4 regions of the Streptomyces sp. NPDC053673 genome follow, and region 1 is predicted to be linked to each of the others. Evidence: riboswitches for the same ligand, from Rfam matches in the RefSeq annotation. Region 1 holds a riboswitch; each other region holds the start of a gene.
The links. Region 1 has a riboswitch for cyclic di-AMP ahead of ACZ6ZQ_RS05755 (transglycosylase family protein). Riboswitches for the same ligand answer to the same signal wherever they lie in the genome.
Positions count from the first base shown of each region.

Region 2: another riboswitch for cyclic di-AMP. It lies ahead of ACZ6ZQ_RS02075 (M23 family metallopeptidase); the one in region 1 lies ahead of ACZ6ZQ_RS05755 (transglycosylase family protein).
Region 3: another riboswitch for cyclic di-AMP. It lies ahead of ACZ6ZQ_RS09505 (M23 family metallopeptidase); the one in region 1 lies ahead of ACZ6ZQ_RS05755 (transglycosylase family protein).
Region 4: another riboswitch for cyclic di-AMP. It lies ahead of ACZ6ZQ_RS24315 (C40 family peptidase); the one in region 1 lies ahead of ACZ6ZQ_RS05755 (transglycosylase family protein).

Region 1 is NZ_JBVJKN010000002.1:559,113-563,149, forward strand. Features, by position in the region: gene ACZ6ZQ_RS05745 (cytochrome P450 family protein) at 1-551, shown strand, start outside; gene ACZ6ZQ_RS05750 (transglycosylase family protein) at 780-1,670, shown strand; cyclic di-AMP (ydaO/yuaA leader) riboswitch at 1,928-2,093, shown strand; gene ACZ6ZQ_RS05755 (transglycosylase family protein) at 2,098-2,769, shown strand; gene eno (phosphopyruvate hydratase) at 3,201-4,037, shown strand, end outside.
Region 2 is NZ_JBVJKN010000001.1:468,867-472,903, reverse strand. Features, by position in the region: partial or broken gene ACZ6ZQ_RS02085 (STM4011 family radical SAM protein) at 1-83, shown strand, start outside; gene ACZ6ZQ_RS02080 (SGNH/GDSL hydrolase family protein) at 44-835, opposite strand; gene ACZ6ZQ_RS02075 (M23 family metallopeptidase) at 1,028-1,996, opposite strand; cyclic di-AMP (ydaO/yuaA leader) riboswitch at 2,001-2,159, opposite strand; gene ACZ6ZQ_RS02070 (alpha-galactosidase) at 2,670-4,037, opposite strand, start outside.
Region 3 is NZ_JBVJKN010000005.1:21,006-25,042, forward strand. Features, by position in the region: gene ACZ6ZQ_RS09500 (PrsW family intramembrane metalloprotease) at 1-1,252, shown strand, start outside; gene ACZ6ZQ_RS09505 (M23 family metallopeptidase) at 1,412-2,482, opposite strand; cyclic di-AMP (ydaO/yuaA leader) riboswitch at 2,494-2,629, opposite strand; gene ACZ6ZQ_RS09510 (PP2C family protein-serine/threonine phosphatase) at 2,879-3,967, opposite strand.
Region 4 is NZ_JBVJKN010000018.1:48,016-52,052, reverse strand. Features, by position in the region: gene ACZ6ZQ_RS24325 (ATP-dependent Clp protease proteolytic subunit) at 1-584, shown strand, start outside; gene ACZ6ZQ_RS24320 (hypothetical protein) at 592-900, shown strand; cyclic di-AMP (ydaO/yuaA leader) riboswitch at 1,264-1,415, shown strand; gene ACZ6ZQ_RS24315 (C40 family peptidase) at 1,419-1,895, shown strand; gene ACZ6ZQ_RS24310 (DUF6328 family protein) at 1,984-2,517, shown strand; gene ACZ6ZQ_RS24305 (ATP-binding protein) at 2,626-3,069, opposite strand; gene ACZ6ZQ_RS24300 (helix-turn-helix domain-containing protein) at 3,314-4,037, shown strand, end outside.

The sequences.
Region 1 (4,037 bases):
CCATGGCCTTCATCCTCCTCTTCGCCGGGTTCGAGACCACCGTCAATCTGATCGGTAACGGCGTGTATGCCCTGCTTCGTAACCCGGAGCAGCGCCACCGTCTCCAGGCCTCCCTCGCGGCCGGCGAGAGCGGGCTGCTCGCCACCGGGGTCGAGGAGCTGCTCCGGTACGACGGGCCCGTCGAGCTCGCCACCTGGCGGTTCGCGACCGAACCGCTCACTCTCGGCGGGCAGCGCATCGCCGCGGGCGACCCCGTCCTCGTCGTCCTCGCCTCCGCCGACCGTGACCCCGACCGGTTCCCCGATGCCGACACGCTCGATCTGGGCCGCCGGGACAATCAGCACCTCGGGTACGGACACGGCATCCACTACTGCCTCGGCGCGCCGCTCGCGCGTCTGGAGGGGCAGACCGCGCTCGCGACGCTGCTGGCGCGACTGCCCGACTTGCGGCTTGCAGTCGATCCTTCCGAATTGCGGTGGCGTGGCGGGCTCATTATGCGTGGATTGCGCACTCTGCCCGTTGAGTTCACGCCCCCGCGGAGCCCGCACTGAACTGACGCTCCGTCAGGACTGTGACTTTTACGTGATCTCCGCTGCATCGACTTGTGACTGACGCGCGAGTGCGGCTACGTTCACCCCGACTCGGGGTCTTCGCTGATTCAACCGACTCGGCGGACTCAGGAGTTTTCTGTTGTCACACGGAAGGCACACCGCATGCGCTCCGGGAACGGTCGACACCGCCGCCCCCGTCAGGCCCCCGCTCTCATCGTCGCGGCAGGGGTGACCGGATCGGCCATCGCCATCCCGCTGCTCGGTGCGGGCTCCGCCTCCGCCGCCGACTCCACCACCTGGAACCGCGTCGCCGACTGCGAGAGCGGCGGCATGTGGAGCGCCGACCTCGGCAACGGCTACTACGGCGGCCTGCAGCTCACCCAGGAGACCTGGGAGGCCTACGGCGGCACGGCGTACGCGCCGCGCGCCGACCTCGCCAGCCGCGCCCAGCAGATCTCGGTCGCCGAGATGGTGTTCGCCGCCCAGGGGCCGGCGGCCTGGCCGAACTGCTCGGAGATCGCCGGTCTCGTGCAGGACGGTACCGAGCCCGGGAACGGCGCCGCTTCCACTCCCGCCGCACAGGGTGGGGGCGCCAAGAGCCCGTCGTTCGGTGACGGGGCGGACGTGGCGCCCGAGCCGGACGCCGACGCCGACGCCAAGCCTTCAGCCCCGACCTCGTCCGCCCCGGACGCCGAGCCGTCCACCCCGACTGCCCAGCCGTCCGTCCCGGCCGGCTCCGCGAGCGGTTCCGGCAAGGACCCGGACGCGGCGGGCGATGGTGACGCCGCCGCTGGCGCCGGCACGGACACCGGCTCCGGCAAGCATCGCGGCGCCCCCGCCGACAACGAGGACGAGGCAGACAATTCGGGCGATGAGCGCGAATACGGTCGTCATGCCTCACGAGGTGACGGATCGGCACGAGAGGGTGCCGCTACGGGAGATGGGTACACCGTCCTCCCCGGCGACAGCCTGTCGTCGATCGCGGACGCGGAAAAGGTGCCCGGCGGCTGGCCCGCGCTCTACGAGGCGAACCGAGAGGTCGTCGGCTCCGACGCCGACCTCATCCTGCCTGGCCAGAGCCTCGATCTGGGTCTGGATCAGGGGCAGTTGAAGAAGTAATTCGCTGCCTTATGTCCGGTTCTGTGCAAGTGAGACATGAGTCTCTTCCTGTCAACTGGTGTGTCTTGTCGGTCAACTCCGGTCATCACGCCTCTCACCTGCAAAAACGGACATCTCTACGAGTCAAATAAGCCTGTTTTCTCCCCGATGTTCGTCTTTGAACATCGGGGAGAAGTGCGTTTACGGTCTGGACTGCTCGCCATCGCGGGCCCCGACGACCGCACGCCGAATCCTGCCGGCGGACGACGGGAACAGTCGACGCGCAAGCGCCGAAGGCAGGAGCGGGGGACCCAAGGTAAGTGCCGGACCGGCCCGATGAGGGAGGGAACGGCTTGGGGTGAAGCCGCGCGCAAGTCGCGTGGCCGGGCAACTCACTTGGCCCGAACCCGACAGCTCACCTCGTAGGCGTCGGTGAGGGGAAAACTCCATGCTGCTTTCCGGCAAGGGCAAGCACCGTCGCCCGACCGTCTTCCGGCGGTCCGCCCGTATCGCCTCGCTCGCCGGTGTCACCGGTGTCGCGATCGCCGCTCCGCTGATCGCCACCGGCACCGCGTCCGCCGCCACCGCCTCCGAGTGGGACACCGTCGCCCAGTGCGAGTCCGGCGGCAACTGGTCCATCAACACCGGCAACGGCTTCTACGGCGGCCTGCAGTTCTCGGCCTCCACCTGGGCCGCGTACGGCGGCACCGCCTACGCCGCCACCGCCGACCAGGCGTCGAAGGCCCAGCAGATCGAGATCGCCGAGAAGGTCCTGGCGGGCCAGGGCAAGGGTGCCTGGCCGAACTGCGGCGTGGGCCTGTCCAACGCCGCGTACACCGGTTCCGCCCCGGCTGCCCCGGCCGCCCCCAAGGCCGAGACCCCCGCCCCGAAGCGCGCCGAGGTCCCGACCACCCGCTCCGAGCGCTCCGCCGCCCCGGCCCCCGCGAAGGGCTTCAAGAAGGGCGACGGCGAGTACACGGTCAAGGCCGGCGACACCCTCAGCAAGATCGCCGAGACCAAGAAGGTCAAGGGCGGCTGGAAGAAGCTGTTCGACCTGAACAAGGACGTCATCGCCGACGCGGACGTCATTCACCCGGGCCAGAAGCTCCACCTGAGCTGACGACCCGGACCCGGGGCCGGCCCCGGTCCGGGATTCCCCCGACCCGGACCGGGCGCTCCGTAGTCCTCGACGGACTTCCGTAGTCCCCTACGGGTACCCGTAGCCCGGTGGACCCGGTGGACCCGGTGGACCCGGTGGACCCGGTGGACCCGGTGGACCCGGCGGACCACCGGTCGTACGCACCCCCGTCCCCCCGCTCCCAGCCCCCGTCCCCAAGCTCCCCGGCCCGGCGCGCCTTCCCCCCGTACACGCCGGGCCGGGGTTTCTGTCTGTTTCGTGCCCTTTTTCGTCCCATGGGGCGGGCACCGGCTGGCCGATGCCCGCGAGCCGGATAGGCTCGTGTCGCAAGGCCAAAGCGACCCTGCACCGACCTGCGCTGCACCTGCTTCGCATACGTCACATTCAGCGTCACATCCCAGAAGGAGATGCTCGTGCCGTCCATCGACGTCGTCGTAGCCCGGGAAATCCTGGACTCCCGAGGCAACCCCACGGTCGAGGTCGAGGTCGGCCTCGACGACGGCAGCACCGGCCGTGCTGCCGTCCCGTCCGGTGCGTCCACCGGTGCGTTCGAGGCCCTCGAGCTCCGCGACGGTGACCAGAACCGTTACCAGGGCAAGGGTGTCGAGAAGGCCGTCCTCGCCGTCATCGAGCAGATCGGCCCGGAGCTCGTCGGGTACGACGCCACCGAGCAGCGTCTGATCGACCAGGCGATGTTCGACCTGGACGCCACCCCGGACAAGTCCTCCCTCGGCGCCAACGCCATCCTCGGTGTCTCACTCGCCGTCGCGCACGCCGCTTCCGAGGCCTCCGACCTTCCGCTCTTCCGCTACCTGGGCGGCCCCAACGCGCACCTGCTCCCGGTGCCGATGATGAACATCCTGAACGGCGGCTCGCACGCCGACTCCAACGTGGACATCCAGGAGTTCATGATCGCCCCGATTGGCGCGGAGTCCTTCTCCGAGGCCCTGCGCTGGGGCACCGAGGTCTACCACACCCTCAAGAAGGTCCTGAAGGAAAAGGGCCTGTCCACCGGCCTCGGCGACGAGGGCGGCTTCGCCCCGAACCTCGGCTCCAACCGTGAGGCCCTCGACCTCATCCTCGAGGCCGTCAAGCAGGCCGGCTACGCGCCCGGCAAGGACATCGCGCTCGCGCTTGACGTCGCCGCCTCCGAGTTCTACAAGGACGGCAACTACGAGTTCGAGGGCAAGTCGCGCTCGGCTGCCGAGATGACCGAGTACTACGCGGAGCTCGTCGCCGCGTACCCGCTC
Region 2 (4,037 bases), on a different contig from region 1:
CGGGCTCCCCCGTCGCAGGCACTGCCGCGGGGGCGGGGAACGCTCAGAGCGGAAGCAGGTCCGGGCGCTTCGGCTCCACATGATCGCCGGATGATTCGCCCCGCAGCCGTCGGCCGATCCACGGTACGAGGTACTCGCGCGCCCAGAGGATGTCGTCGCGGCGGACTTCGAGCGTGCCACGCGGCGGCAGTGGCGGCCACGGCTGGTCCGGGTCGGCCGGCACGTCGATGCCGAGCACCTGGGCGGCACGGAGCGCGACGCGCGTGTGGCCCTCGGGCGAGAGATGCAGCCGGTCGTCGTCCCAGGCGCGCCTGTCCTGGACGGACTTGAGCGACCAGAGGTCGAGTACGGGGCAGTCGTAGCGGTCGGCGATGGCGCGGACATGCGCGGTGTACGTGGCGATCTTGCCGCGCAGATGGCGGAGCACGGGTACGCCGCGGGTGTCGAAGCCGGTGGTCACCATGACGGTGCCGACGGAGGCGGTGAGGTCGGCGACGGCCCGTTCGAAGCGTTCCGCGACGTCGTCGGGGTCGGTTCCGGGCCGGATGATGTCGTTGCCGCCGGCGCAGAACGTCACCAGGTCGGGGGCGAGTTCCTTCGCCCGCGGGACCTGTTCCTCGACGATCTGGTCGAGGAGCCTGCCTCGTACGGCGAGGTTGGCGTAGCGGAAGGTGTGTTCCGGTACCCGGTCGTCCAGGAGGACCGCGAGCCGGTCCGCCCAGCCGACGAACTGTCCCTCAGGTCCCGGGTCGCCGACGCCCTCGGTGAAGCTGTCACCGATCGCCGCATAGGACCCGATTGCGCTGTTTGTTCTTGATCGCGAAGCGTCTGCCACGTCGAGACATCTTTCCTCGCGGGAAGTGACTTACGCCACCGTAGGGAGGGGTTGACGCGGGGTGATATAGGCCACCCGGTCAGTTTTCCGCAAAGCGGGAATACCCGGCCGGGGCCGGAACGCGCGCGTCCGCCGGCCCCATGGTGCGGGGCCGGCGGACGGAGAGACGCCGTGTCAGGTACGGACGTCGCGTCAGATCGAGACGCCGTGCCGGCGGAGGTAGGCCAGCGGGTCGATGTCCGAGCCGTAGCTCGGGCTCGTCCGGATCTCGAAGTGCAGGTGCGGGCCGGTGGAGTTGCCGGTGGAGCCGGAGAGGCCGATCTGCTGCCCGCCGGTGACGCTCTCGCCGGACGCGATGGAGAGCTGGGAGAGGTGGGCGTACTGCGAGTACGTGCCGTCGTTGTGCTTGATGACGACCTCGTTGCCGTACGCGCCGCTCCAGCCGGCCGACACGACGGTGCCCGGGCCGACGGCCTTCACGGACGTACCGGTGGCGGCGATGAAGTCGACACCGGTGTGGTAACCGCTGGACCACATGGAACCGGCGGTCTTGTACGCGGTGCTGATGCCGCCACGGACCGGCGCGAAGAAGCCGGAAAAACTGGTCTGCGCGGCGGCGTTCGTGGCGGGAGCCTCGGCGGCGGCCGGAGCAGCCTTGGGGCGCTCAGCGGTACGGGAGGCACGCTCGGAGGAACCGGACGGCTTCTCGCTCTTGGCCGGAGCCTTGGCCTTCCGCTCGGGCTTCGCCTCGCTCTCGACCTTCGCCTTGCCCTGGACCTTCGCCTTGCCGCCGAGGGCCAGCTTGAGCCCCGGGTGGATCAGCGACGGGTTCTCGCCGACGGCGGCGCGATTGTCGGCGTACAGCTTCTTCCAGCCGCCGCTGACGCTCTGCTCCTGGGCGATCTTCGACAGGTAGTCACCGGCCACGACGGTGTACGTCGCAGGCGCCTTGGGGGCCTTCGGCGCCTGCGGGGCGACGGACTTCTTGGCGACGGCTGCGATGCGCCCGGGGGCGGCGGAGGGCGCGGACTTCTCGGCGGCGTGCGCACCGAAGGCGCCGATGAGCGGGAGTGCGATGGCGGCCCCGCCCGTTCCGGCGGCGACGAATCCACGCGTGATCGGGTTGGTCCTCGGACGGCGATGCTTACCCTTACCGGGCATGGCGAATTCCTCTCCGCCGCCTGCGAGGTGAGCTGTCGGGTTCGGACTGGAGATGCCCGGCCACGCATGGCGCGCGACTTCACCCCGAGCCGTCCGGGATCCCGGAACGGCGTACTACCTGGGTCCCCCGCTCCTGCCACACGTGGGTGGGTGCGATATTCCGGACGGCGGCAGGATTAGGCGTTCCGACCGGATTGCGGTGACCGTAAGCGAGCCGGGTCGGAGCGAACAAGCCATCAATTTCGCCGGGAACCCTTCCGCCTGATTTCAACCTGGATTTCCCGGTCACGCTGCGTAAATCCCGGATCTTCGATTTCCTTCATAACAAGGGAGTTCACATGTCCGGCATCGCCACAGAACGTCACAGATATGATCCCGCTCACGGACCTGAGCCCATCTACCCCTTAACTCGGGCGTGTTACCCGAAACTGGCGAATACGGACAGATCGACCATTAGGCCCGTTTGGCGCCAACTGCATACACGGGTAAGGGGTACGTCACCCACCCCTTGTTGGGCGATTCACCCTACTCACCCATATTGCCCCTTTTGCTCCGCAGCTGGCTCGGCAAGCAGACGCTGCGAGGCCACCCACCAAGTGCACGGCGAAATCCGGGAGTTCACGAATCGGCCGCCCAGGGCTTCCGCCCAGGTGCTGACCGGACCCGGGCGCGGTCAGCGGCGCCGCAGCCGGATCACCGTCGCGTCAAGATCACCGTGGAGACCCGTGTGCAGCCCGTGGTGGAGCAGGACGGAGCCCCGGTGAACGACACCGGTGTCCAGGCACTCGTACGCCGCCGACGGTTCGAGGCCCCGCAGACGCAGGCACGGGGGCCGCTCACCGTAGTGCTGGGCCTGCAGCCATGCCAGGACCACGGCCTCGTCGCCACGCACGTACTGCACGGCGCTCAGCCCGCCCTCCGGCGGCCGCAGCCGATAGAGATCACCGTGCTGCACGACCGGCCTGATCCTTTTGTAGAGCTCCACCCAGCCGCGTGCCTCGGTCAGCTCGTCCTCGCTCCATCCGGTGAGGTCGCCGCCGATGCCCAGCACCCCGGCCATGGCGCTCACGAAACGGAACCTCAGCGAGCTGATCCGCCCGTTGAGCTGCACATTCGGACTGTCGGTGACCCATGCGGCCATCACCCGGGCCGGATGCAGCTGGCCGAAGCCGTACTGGATGGCCAGACGATCCAGCGGATCGGTGTTGTCGGAGGTCCACACCTGGTCGGTCCGGGAAAGAATCCCCAGGTCGATCCGGCCGCCACCACCCGAGCAGGACTCGAAGACCACGGCCGGGTGCGCGGCCCGCAGCCGGTCCAGCAGGGCGTACAGCGCGTGGACGTGCTCGACCCACAGCTTCTGCGGGTACGGCTCCCCCGGCCAGCCCGCGTCCGTGAAGCAGCGGTTGAAATCCCACTTCACATAGTCGATGGGGGCCGCGGACAGCAGCCGGTCCAGCTGCTCCCAGAGGTGGTCCCGGACATCCGCGCGGGCGAGATTCAGCACCAGCTGATTGCGGAATTCGGTCCGGGTGCGGCCGCGGTGGTGCTGCACCCAGTCCGGGTGCGCCCGGTACAGATCGCTGTCGGCATTGACCATCTCCGGCTCGACCCAGATCCCGAACCGCATGCCCAGTGCGTGCACGTCGTCGGCGAGCGGTTTCAGCCCCTTGGGGAAGCGGTCCGGGTTCGGCGTCCAGTCCCCGAGCCCGGCCCGGTCGCTCGTCCGCTTCCCGAACCAGGCGTCGTCCACGACGAAGAGCTCCACCCCCATCGCCGCGGCCCGGCGGGCCAGCGCCCGCTGCTGCTCCTCCGAGATGTCGAAGCCGGTGGCCTCCCACGAGTTGTAGAGGACCGGACGGGAGGCCCTGGCGTCCGGAATGACATGGGCGCGCTGCCAGGCGTGCCAGGCCCGGCTGGCAGCCCCGAATCCTCCGTCGGTCCACAGCCCGGCGAACACGGGCGAGGTGTAGGACTCACCCGGCGCGAGGAGCAGCAGTCCGGAGTCGTCGTAGCCGGCGCCGCCGCTGATCTGCACCTG
Region 3 (4,037 bases), on a different contig from region 1:
CGCCGTACCCGAGCGTGCGCGCTGGCGCTACAAGCCGCGCCGCGACTTCTGGCGCAGCAAGACCGTACGCGCCGGGACCCTGATCACCCTGCTCGCGCTGTCCGGTCTGGTCATCCTCGCGCTGGTCCGCGAACAGACCGGCACCGAGGGCTTTCTGGTCGGCCTCGGCCTCGCCGTGCTGCCCGTCCCGCTGCTGATGGCGGCGTTCCGCTGGCTGGACCGCGTCGAGCCGGGCCCGTGGCGGAATCTCCTCTTCGCCTTCGCCTGGGGCGCCTGCGCGGCCGCCCTTGTCGCGATCATCGCGAACTCGTTCGCGACCCAGTGGATAGCCACCGCGACCGCCGATCCGTCGCACGCGGACACGATCGGCGCGACCGTCATCGCCCCGGTCGTGGAGGAGAGCGCCAAGGCGGCCGCCGTGCTGCTCCTCTTCCTCTTCCGCAGACGGGACTTCACCGGCATCGTCGACGGCGTCGTCGTCGCCGGTTTCACCGCGACCGGCTTCGCCTTCACCGAGAACATCCTGTATCTCGGCAACGCCTTCGGTGAGGACCAGGCGTTCGGCACGTCCGGCTTCGCGTCCGTCACCGCCGCGACCTTCTTCGTACGGATCGTGATGTCGCCGTTCGCGCATCCGCTGTTCACGGTGCTGACGGGCATCGGGTTCGGCCTCGCGGCGATCACCGCCCGGCGCCGGAGGTTCCGCAGGACCGTGTTGCCGCTGCTCGGCCTCACCCTCGCGATGGGCATGCACGCACTGTGGAACGGCTCGGCGAGGTTCGGCCCGTTCGGGTTCTACGCCGTGTACGCGGCATTCATGGTGCCGGCGTTCGGGCTGCTGACCTGGCTGGCGATCTGGACCCGGCAGCGCGAGCTGCGTACGGTCGCGGCCGAGCTGCCCGCGTACGCGGCGGCCGGCTGGCTCGCCCCTGCCGAACCGCTCGCCCTGTCCTCCATGCGAGCGCGCACGATGGCCCGCGACATGGCCGGCCGTACCCACGGCCCGGCGGCCGCCCGCGCCGTCTCCGAGTACGAGGCCTTCGCAACCTCGCTGGCCTTCCTGCGCCACCGGGCCCAGCGCGGCGCGGGGAGCCCGGACTTCGTCGCCCGCGAGCAGGAGCTGCTCCACCATCTCTGGCAACGCAGGAGCGTCGCCGGCCCGGCCCTCACATACGCGGCGCGTGCGACGGGCCGGGTGTGGCAGCCACCGCCGTATCTGGACTACGGCGACTACAACCCGTACCGGGGGTAGCGGAGAACGCGGATCGCCGCGGCCTCGCGGACCGCACCACGGCACAAAAAACCGGCAGCTCAGGCGTCGGGGGGGGTGCGCCAGAGCTGCCGGTGACTCGCGTGTGAACCGTGACCGACCAGAAGTACGGCCCTGTCCGGGCCCAGGCCCGGACAAGTCCTAGACGGAGAGGCCCTTGTCGCGCAGCCACGCCATCGGGTCGATGCCGTCGCCGCCCGGGGTGTGCACCTCCAGGTGCAGATGCGGTCCGGTGACATTGCCGGTCGCGCCGACGCGCCCGATGGTCTCGCCCGTGGCGACGGTCTGCCCCACGCCGACGGTCATCGACGACAGGTGGCAGTACCAGACCTCGGTGCCGTCCTCGAGCTCCAGCACGATGCGGTAGCCGTACGACCCGGACCAGCCCGCCGACTTGACGGTGCCTCCGTGCACGGCCTTCGCCGGCGTACCCGTGGGCGCCGCGAAGTCGAGGCCGGTGTGGTAGCCGGAGGACCACATCGAACCGGCCTGGCCGTAGGTCGAGGTGATCGTGTACGAGGACGTCGGGAGGGAGTAGCTCGCGGCGAGCTTGGCGAGCCGCTCGGCCTCCGCCTTGCGCGCGGCCTCCTCTTCGGCCAGCCGCTTCGCCTCGGCGGCCTCGGCGGCCGCTGCCTCGGCGGCCTCGGCCGCCGCGGTCTGCTGCGCCTTCGCCTCCGCCGCGGCCTTCTCGGCGGCGACCTTCTCCGCGGCTGCCTTCGCCTCTGCCTCGGCCTCGGCCTGCTGCTGCTCCGCCTGCTGGAGGATCCGGGCCCGCAGGGCCTCGCCCGCGTCACCGGCGCCCTGCCCGTCGTCCGCGGCCGTGTCGGCGACGGAGAAGGCGGTGAGCGGTGCGTCGTTCCGGTTCTCCGAGTCGGAGTCGTCCGAGGACATGAGGGAGCCCACGCCGGGAAGCGAATCCGCGTCCGGGAGGTGGTCCGTGATGGCGTCGGGGAGGGATATGGAGACCGGCGGCTTGTTCTGCGCGGTGGCCATGCCACCCGCGCCGACCGCGGCGATGACGCCGACTCCGAGAACGGTGGAGCTCCGCGCGAGTCCGTTGCGCTGCTTGACGACGCGATGCCTGCCACGGACCGAACGGACCGATTCCTCGGTCGGGTTCCATTCCTCCGCCCCGGTGGCCGGGGCCCACTCGTTGGTGGGGACCCACTCGCTGGTGGGAGGTTCCTGGAGGGCAGGCTCGTTGGACGCCACGGAGGCGTTCTCCTTTCCTTCCTTATCGCCTACCGGGTTAGCTGACGGGTTCGGAGCAGGAAGGTCTCCTACGAGCACTGCGAAGTGCCCGATTCACCCCAATAGGTGGTTCCCCGGTTCCCTTGCGGGATTCGGCGCGTGCGCACGGTGCCGTCTCTTGCGACGACTGTGACGACCGCGCTGCGTTATCGAACGTTAATAGACACGGGGGGCGGATTCCAAGCTCTTCCCATTGATCGTTAGCGACTTTGGCCTGGACTTTTCAGGCACAACAGCCCCGAATCGGGCGAGTTGACTGCCCCTCAATCCGGTCGGCCATTCTGACGGTGGGTCAAATGTTATGCGGAGGGCTGTCTTTCGATTACGTTCCGTGGCGCTGCATTCCTGGCGTTCCGTTCACGGAACCACCGGCATCGTCCTGCGCCGCTCCGGCTGCCGTTCCCCGGGACTGGCGACCGCCAGGAGCGCCATGTCGTCCGTCGCCCGGCCGCTCGTATGCCGCCGTACGTCGGCGACGACCGCGTCCAGCAGCTCCTCCGGTCCGGAAAAGACCCGGCCGCCCAGCCGCTCGCGCGGATCGTAGAAGACACCGTGCGCGTCACGCGCCTCGGTCAGCCCGTCCGTGTAGAGCAGGAGCGTGGCACCGGCCGCGTACGGGGTCTCGTACGACCGGTCCGGCGAGGCCCCCAGATCCCCCATGCCCAGCGGCAGCGCGATCTCGGGCGGCTCCAGCATGCCCAGCCCGCCGTCCGCGGTCAGCAGCAGCGGCGGGGGGTGGCCCCGGTTGAGGATCCGGACCACTCCGTCCTCGTGGGGGATCTCGGCGAGCACGGCGGTGGTGAAGCCCTCGAACGCGTCGAGCCCGGAACGCATGCCCTCCCGGGCGAGCGCCCGCTCCAGCCGCTGTGCCACCCTCTCCAGCGATGCCTCCTGCTCGGCGGCCTCCCGGAACGCCCCGAGGATCACGGCCACCGCTTCGACCGCGCCCAGTCCCTTTCCCCGTACGTCCCCGACGACCAGCCGCACCCCGTGCGGAGTGTCCTGCACGGCGAACAGGTCCCCGCCGATGAACGCGTCCGCCTGCGCCGCCTCGTACCGCGCGGCGATCTGCAGCCCGCCGATCCGGTCGGCCGGCGTGGGCAGCACGGCCCGCTGCGCGGCCTCCGCGATGACGCGCGCGGACGCGAGCCGCTGGCCGCTGCGGCGTACGACCTGATTGATGAAGAGAGCCAGCACGGAGACCGTGAACACGGTCAGCAGCTCCGTCACGGCCGGGATGTCGGAGGCCGTGCCGTTGTACGTATGCAGCCCGGCCACCGCCGCGACGGCGGCGACTCCCGTCAGCAGGGTGAACAGCGCTGAGAAGAAGGGGGCGGCGACCAGCGGTGCCGCGGCGAAGAGCGGCGACGCGGTGTACGACTCCGGGGTGCCCAGGTCGAAGAAGATCCCGCCCACGATCAGCAGGAAGGGCAGCACCCGGACCATCCTGCGGCCACCGTCCCGCCGCTGTCCGTTGTCGCCTTCTCGCTGCCCCACCAGTGGTCTCCTGCCAGGT
Region 4 (4,037 bases), on a different contig from region 1:
GCGCCGGGCTCCGCTCCCTCGATCCGTACTCGAAGCTGCTGGACGAGCGGATCATCTTCCTCGGCACACCCGTCGACGACACCTCGGCCAACGACGTCATCGCCCAGTTCCTGCACCTCGAGTACGCGGCCCCTGACCGGGACATCTCGCTCTACATCAACTCCCCCGGGGGCTCGATCAGCGCCAAGTCCGCGATCTACGACACGATGCAGGTGGTGACCTGCGACGTGGCGACGACCTGCCTCGGCCAGGCCGCCTCCACCGCCGCCGTGTTGCTCGCGGCGGGCACGCCCGGCAAGCGAATGGCCCTGCCCGGCGCCCGGGTCGTCGTCCGGCAGCCCGCCCTGCCCGAGCCGCTCCAGGGTCAGCCGACCGATCTGGACATCCAGGCACAGGAGTTGCTCCGGCTGCGCGAGCAGCTGGCCGCCATGCTCGTCCGGCACACCGGTCAGAGTGCCGAGCGCATCGCCGCCGACCTCGAACGCGACACCGTCTTCGACGCGGCAGCGGCCAGGCAGTACGGCCTCGTGGATCACATCATCAAGAACCGCAAGGCGTCCGCGATTTCCACGGGCGTGAGGTGAGCCGGCCATGCTGCCACCGGAGCTCCCGCCCCTGCCCGCACTGACGCGCGCGGAAAGCGAGTTCATCGACTGCTATCTCGAAGTCGTCGACCAGCTGGGACGGATCAACCCGGCCCACGGCACACACACCTATGGCGCGCTCCGCGCCGCGCAGGCACTGGCCGCACGGGCCACGGCCCTCAGGGACTCACTGGCGCTGATGCACGCGCGCGGCGAGAGCGAGCTGCACTCGCCCACACTGACACGCGCCCTGCGGGTGTTGGACGGGGAGCGGAGGGCCTCGCGAATCACCGTGCCGCCCGGGCCGACGAGTTGACGGCCGGCCACACGGCAGCCCGGAAGGCCGCTCACGCCATGCCGGAGGCGTACGAGTGGGTGTCGCCCATCCGGACCAGTCGCAGCTTCAACATAAGTATCGGGCGAGTTGCGCACAGCGTTGAGCCATCTGATCGAATGCGGCGTTCCGTTGCTGGTACGGCGCTCGTCATGCGGCCACCCGAACTCCGCCAAACGGCCCTGTCCACTCCAATGGATCAGTGGTGAGGAGCCTCACAAATCGTCGTTTCAACTCGGAAATCCGACAGAAAGTGCGTCAAGATCCCTGGGACGACAAGCCCCCGCCACCGCGGCGGGGCGGTCCGGGCGGACGCCGAGTCCTGCCGCCGCACCGGATGCCTGGTCGACATGAGGGCTTCGGCAGGAGTGGAGGACCCGAGCAGTACGGGCCGGCCGCATGGCCGGTCCTCGGGGTGAAGCCGCTAGCGCGGCCGGGCGTTCTTCGCCGGTCCGAACCCGACAGGTCATCCTTCACAGGCGGCTGACGAAGGGTTGCGCATGACTGCGCAGACACATGTCCCGTCCCTGTTGTCCCGGACGGGTGCCGTCTCGGCTCTCACACTCGCCGCCGTCGGCGGCTCACTGATCCTGCCGGGCGGCGTCTCCGAGGCCCAGGCGGCCTCGGCACACGCGACGAAGGCCCTCAAGGTGGCTGCGTCGAAGAAGGGAGCGCCGTACAGGTACGGGGCCACAGGTCCGTACCGGTTCGACTGTTCGGGGCTCATTCTCTACTCGTTCAAGAAGGCCGGTAAGCGCCTGCCGCGCACGGCGCAGCAGCAGTACAACCGCACCCGGCACATCTCCGCTCGCCAACGGCAACGCGGTGACCTGGTCTTCTTCCATGCCGGCGGGTATGTGTACCACGTCGGTATCTACGCGGGCGGCGGCAGGATCTGGCACTCACCGAAGACCGGCTCCGTGGTGAAACTGAGCAAGATCTGGTCCAAGAACGTGCGGTACGGGCGCGTGCGCTGACCCTGTGGGATCGCGTCGCGCGACCGGCTGAATGCGCCGATCGGCTCAGCGGTGGCATGTTCCGCGGGGCGCGGGCTACTCGTCAAGCATGCCTGATGACGAAAGCCTCCGCGCCTCGCGGGACGAGACCGAGACGGAGCGGGCCGACCGCAACTTCGTCGAGCTGCTCCAGGAGCTCCGGGTCATCCAGACCGGCGTTCAGATCCTGTTCGCCTTTCTGCTGACGCTGGCCTTCACGGCCCGCTTCCCTTCGCTCGACTCGTTCCAGCGCGGCACGTACGTGACGACGCTGATGCTGGCCGTGGTCGCGGCGGCGCTGTTCACCGCGCCCGCCGCATTGCACCGCGGCCTGTTCCGCCGAGGTGCCAAACGGGAGATCGTCGACATCTCCTCCCGGCTGGCCGGCATCGGCCTGGCGGTGCTCGCCCTGGCGCTGACCTCGGCGGTACTGCTGGTCGTCGACGTCGTGCACGGCACGCCCGAGGGGGTGACCGCGGCGGCTGCGACGCTGCTCGTCTGCGCGGGGCTGTGGGGCCTGCTTCCCTGGCTCGTGGGCCTGCACATCACCTCGCAGGAGGGCTCGCAGGAAGACCCGTCGTCAGCGCCCGACGCAGGGCGGTGAGAGCCCGCGTAACCGGCCTCCCCCACGGTCCGGGCGGTACGCGGCCGGACCGTGGCCACCGGCCGGGCCACCGCGGCGCCGCCGCCCGGCCGGTTGGCCGCCACCCGGTCAGTTGGGGTTCTGCACGGGGGCGGCGGCAGTCCAGGGCAGCACGATCCAGATGGTCTTGCCGCCCTCCGGGGTGGGGCTGACGGACAGCCGCCCGCCGCACTCCGCGGTGAGCCAGCGGATGATCACCATGCCCCGGCCGTTGTCCTGCTGGACGGCCGCGGGCAGCCGCTGCGGCCATCGGGGGTGACTGTCGGTGACGCCGATGCGCAGCTGCTCGTCGCGCTCCAGCCGGACGTCGACCGTGAAGGTCGGCGACTGTCCGAAGGTGTGCTGCACGGCGTTGGTGGCGAGTTCGGAGACGATGAGCCGGACGGTGTCGGCCACTTCGGCCTCCCCCGGCAGTCCCCACTCGGTGAGGATGTCGAAGACGAATCTCCGCGCGGCGGGGACCGAGGCGGGATTGCTCGGCAGAGTGACGGATGCTTCCTGGTGATCTGCCATGGCGGGCTGTCCCTTTCCCACCGGGGCCGGATTGCGGCACGGAGCGGATGAATGTGCCGGAACAGCCTCGGATTGTGCTTCGCGCCAGACTGCCACTCTTGCCGTCGCCGGTGGTGCCGATCCACCAGGATATGCATATATCTGTCGCTCAAAGCGGTGAACTCTGCGACGCGAGACCGTATTTGGGCCCATACTCGGCGCTGCGATTCGCCGGGGTATCCGGCGGCCGAAGGAGGAGACGGGGATGCGGCACGGTCCCGCGGTGCGCCGGCGCAAGCTCGGGGAGGAGTTGCGCGGGCTGCGGCTCGGCGCGGGCCTCACCAGCCGGGAGGCGGCGCGGCTCGTGGGCTGGCACCAGTCAAAGGTGAGCCGGATAGAGACGGGCACGAGCGGGGCGAAGCCGGCGGACGTGGCCCGGCTGCTCGATGCGTACGGGGTCGTCGACCAGCGGCTGCGTGAACTGCTCGGGACGCTGGCCGGTTCGGCGGACGGCGGAGGTACGGGCTGGTGGCACGCCTATCGGGGGGTGATCCCGCCGCAGTACCGGGACTTCATCAGCCTGGAGTCCCAGGCGAGCACGGCCCGGACGCTGGAGACGTCGGTGGTGCCGGGGCTGCTGCAGACCCCCGACTACGCGCGGGCCGTGACCCGTTCCGCGCTCGAAGGGCTGCCGTCGGCCACCGTGGACTCACTGGTGGAGGTGAGGATCGCCCGTCAGCAAGTGCTCCGTGCGGAGCGGCCGCTGGAGTTCAGCGCGGTGCTGGACGAGGCGGTGCTGCGGCGGCAGGTGGGCGGCCCGCGGGTCATGCGCGGTCAGTTGAGGAGGGTGCTGGACATGGCCCGGCTCCCCCATGTCCGGCTGCAGGTGCTGCCGTTCTCGACCGGTGGCTATGCGGGACTCACCGGACCTTTCGTTATCTTCTCCTTTCCGAGCACTTCTGATCTGGATGTGGTTGTTCTTGACCACT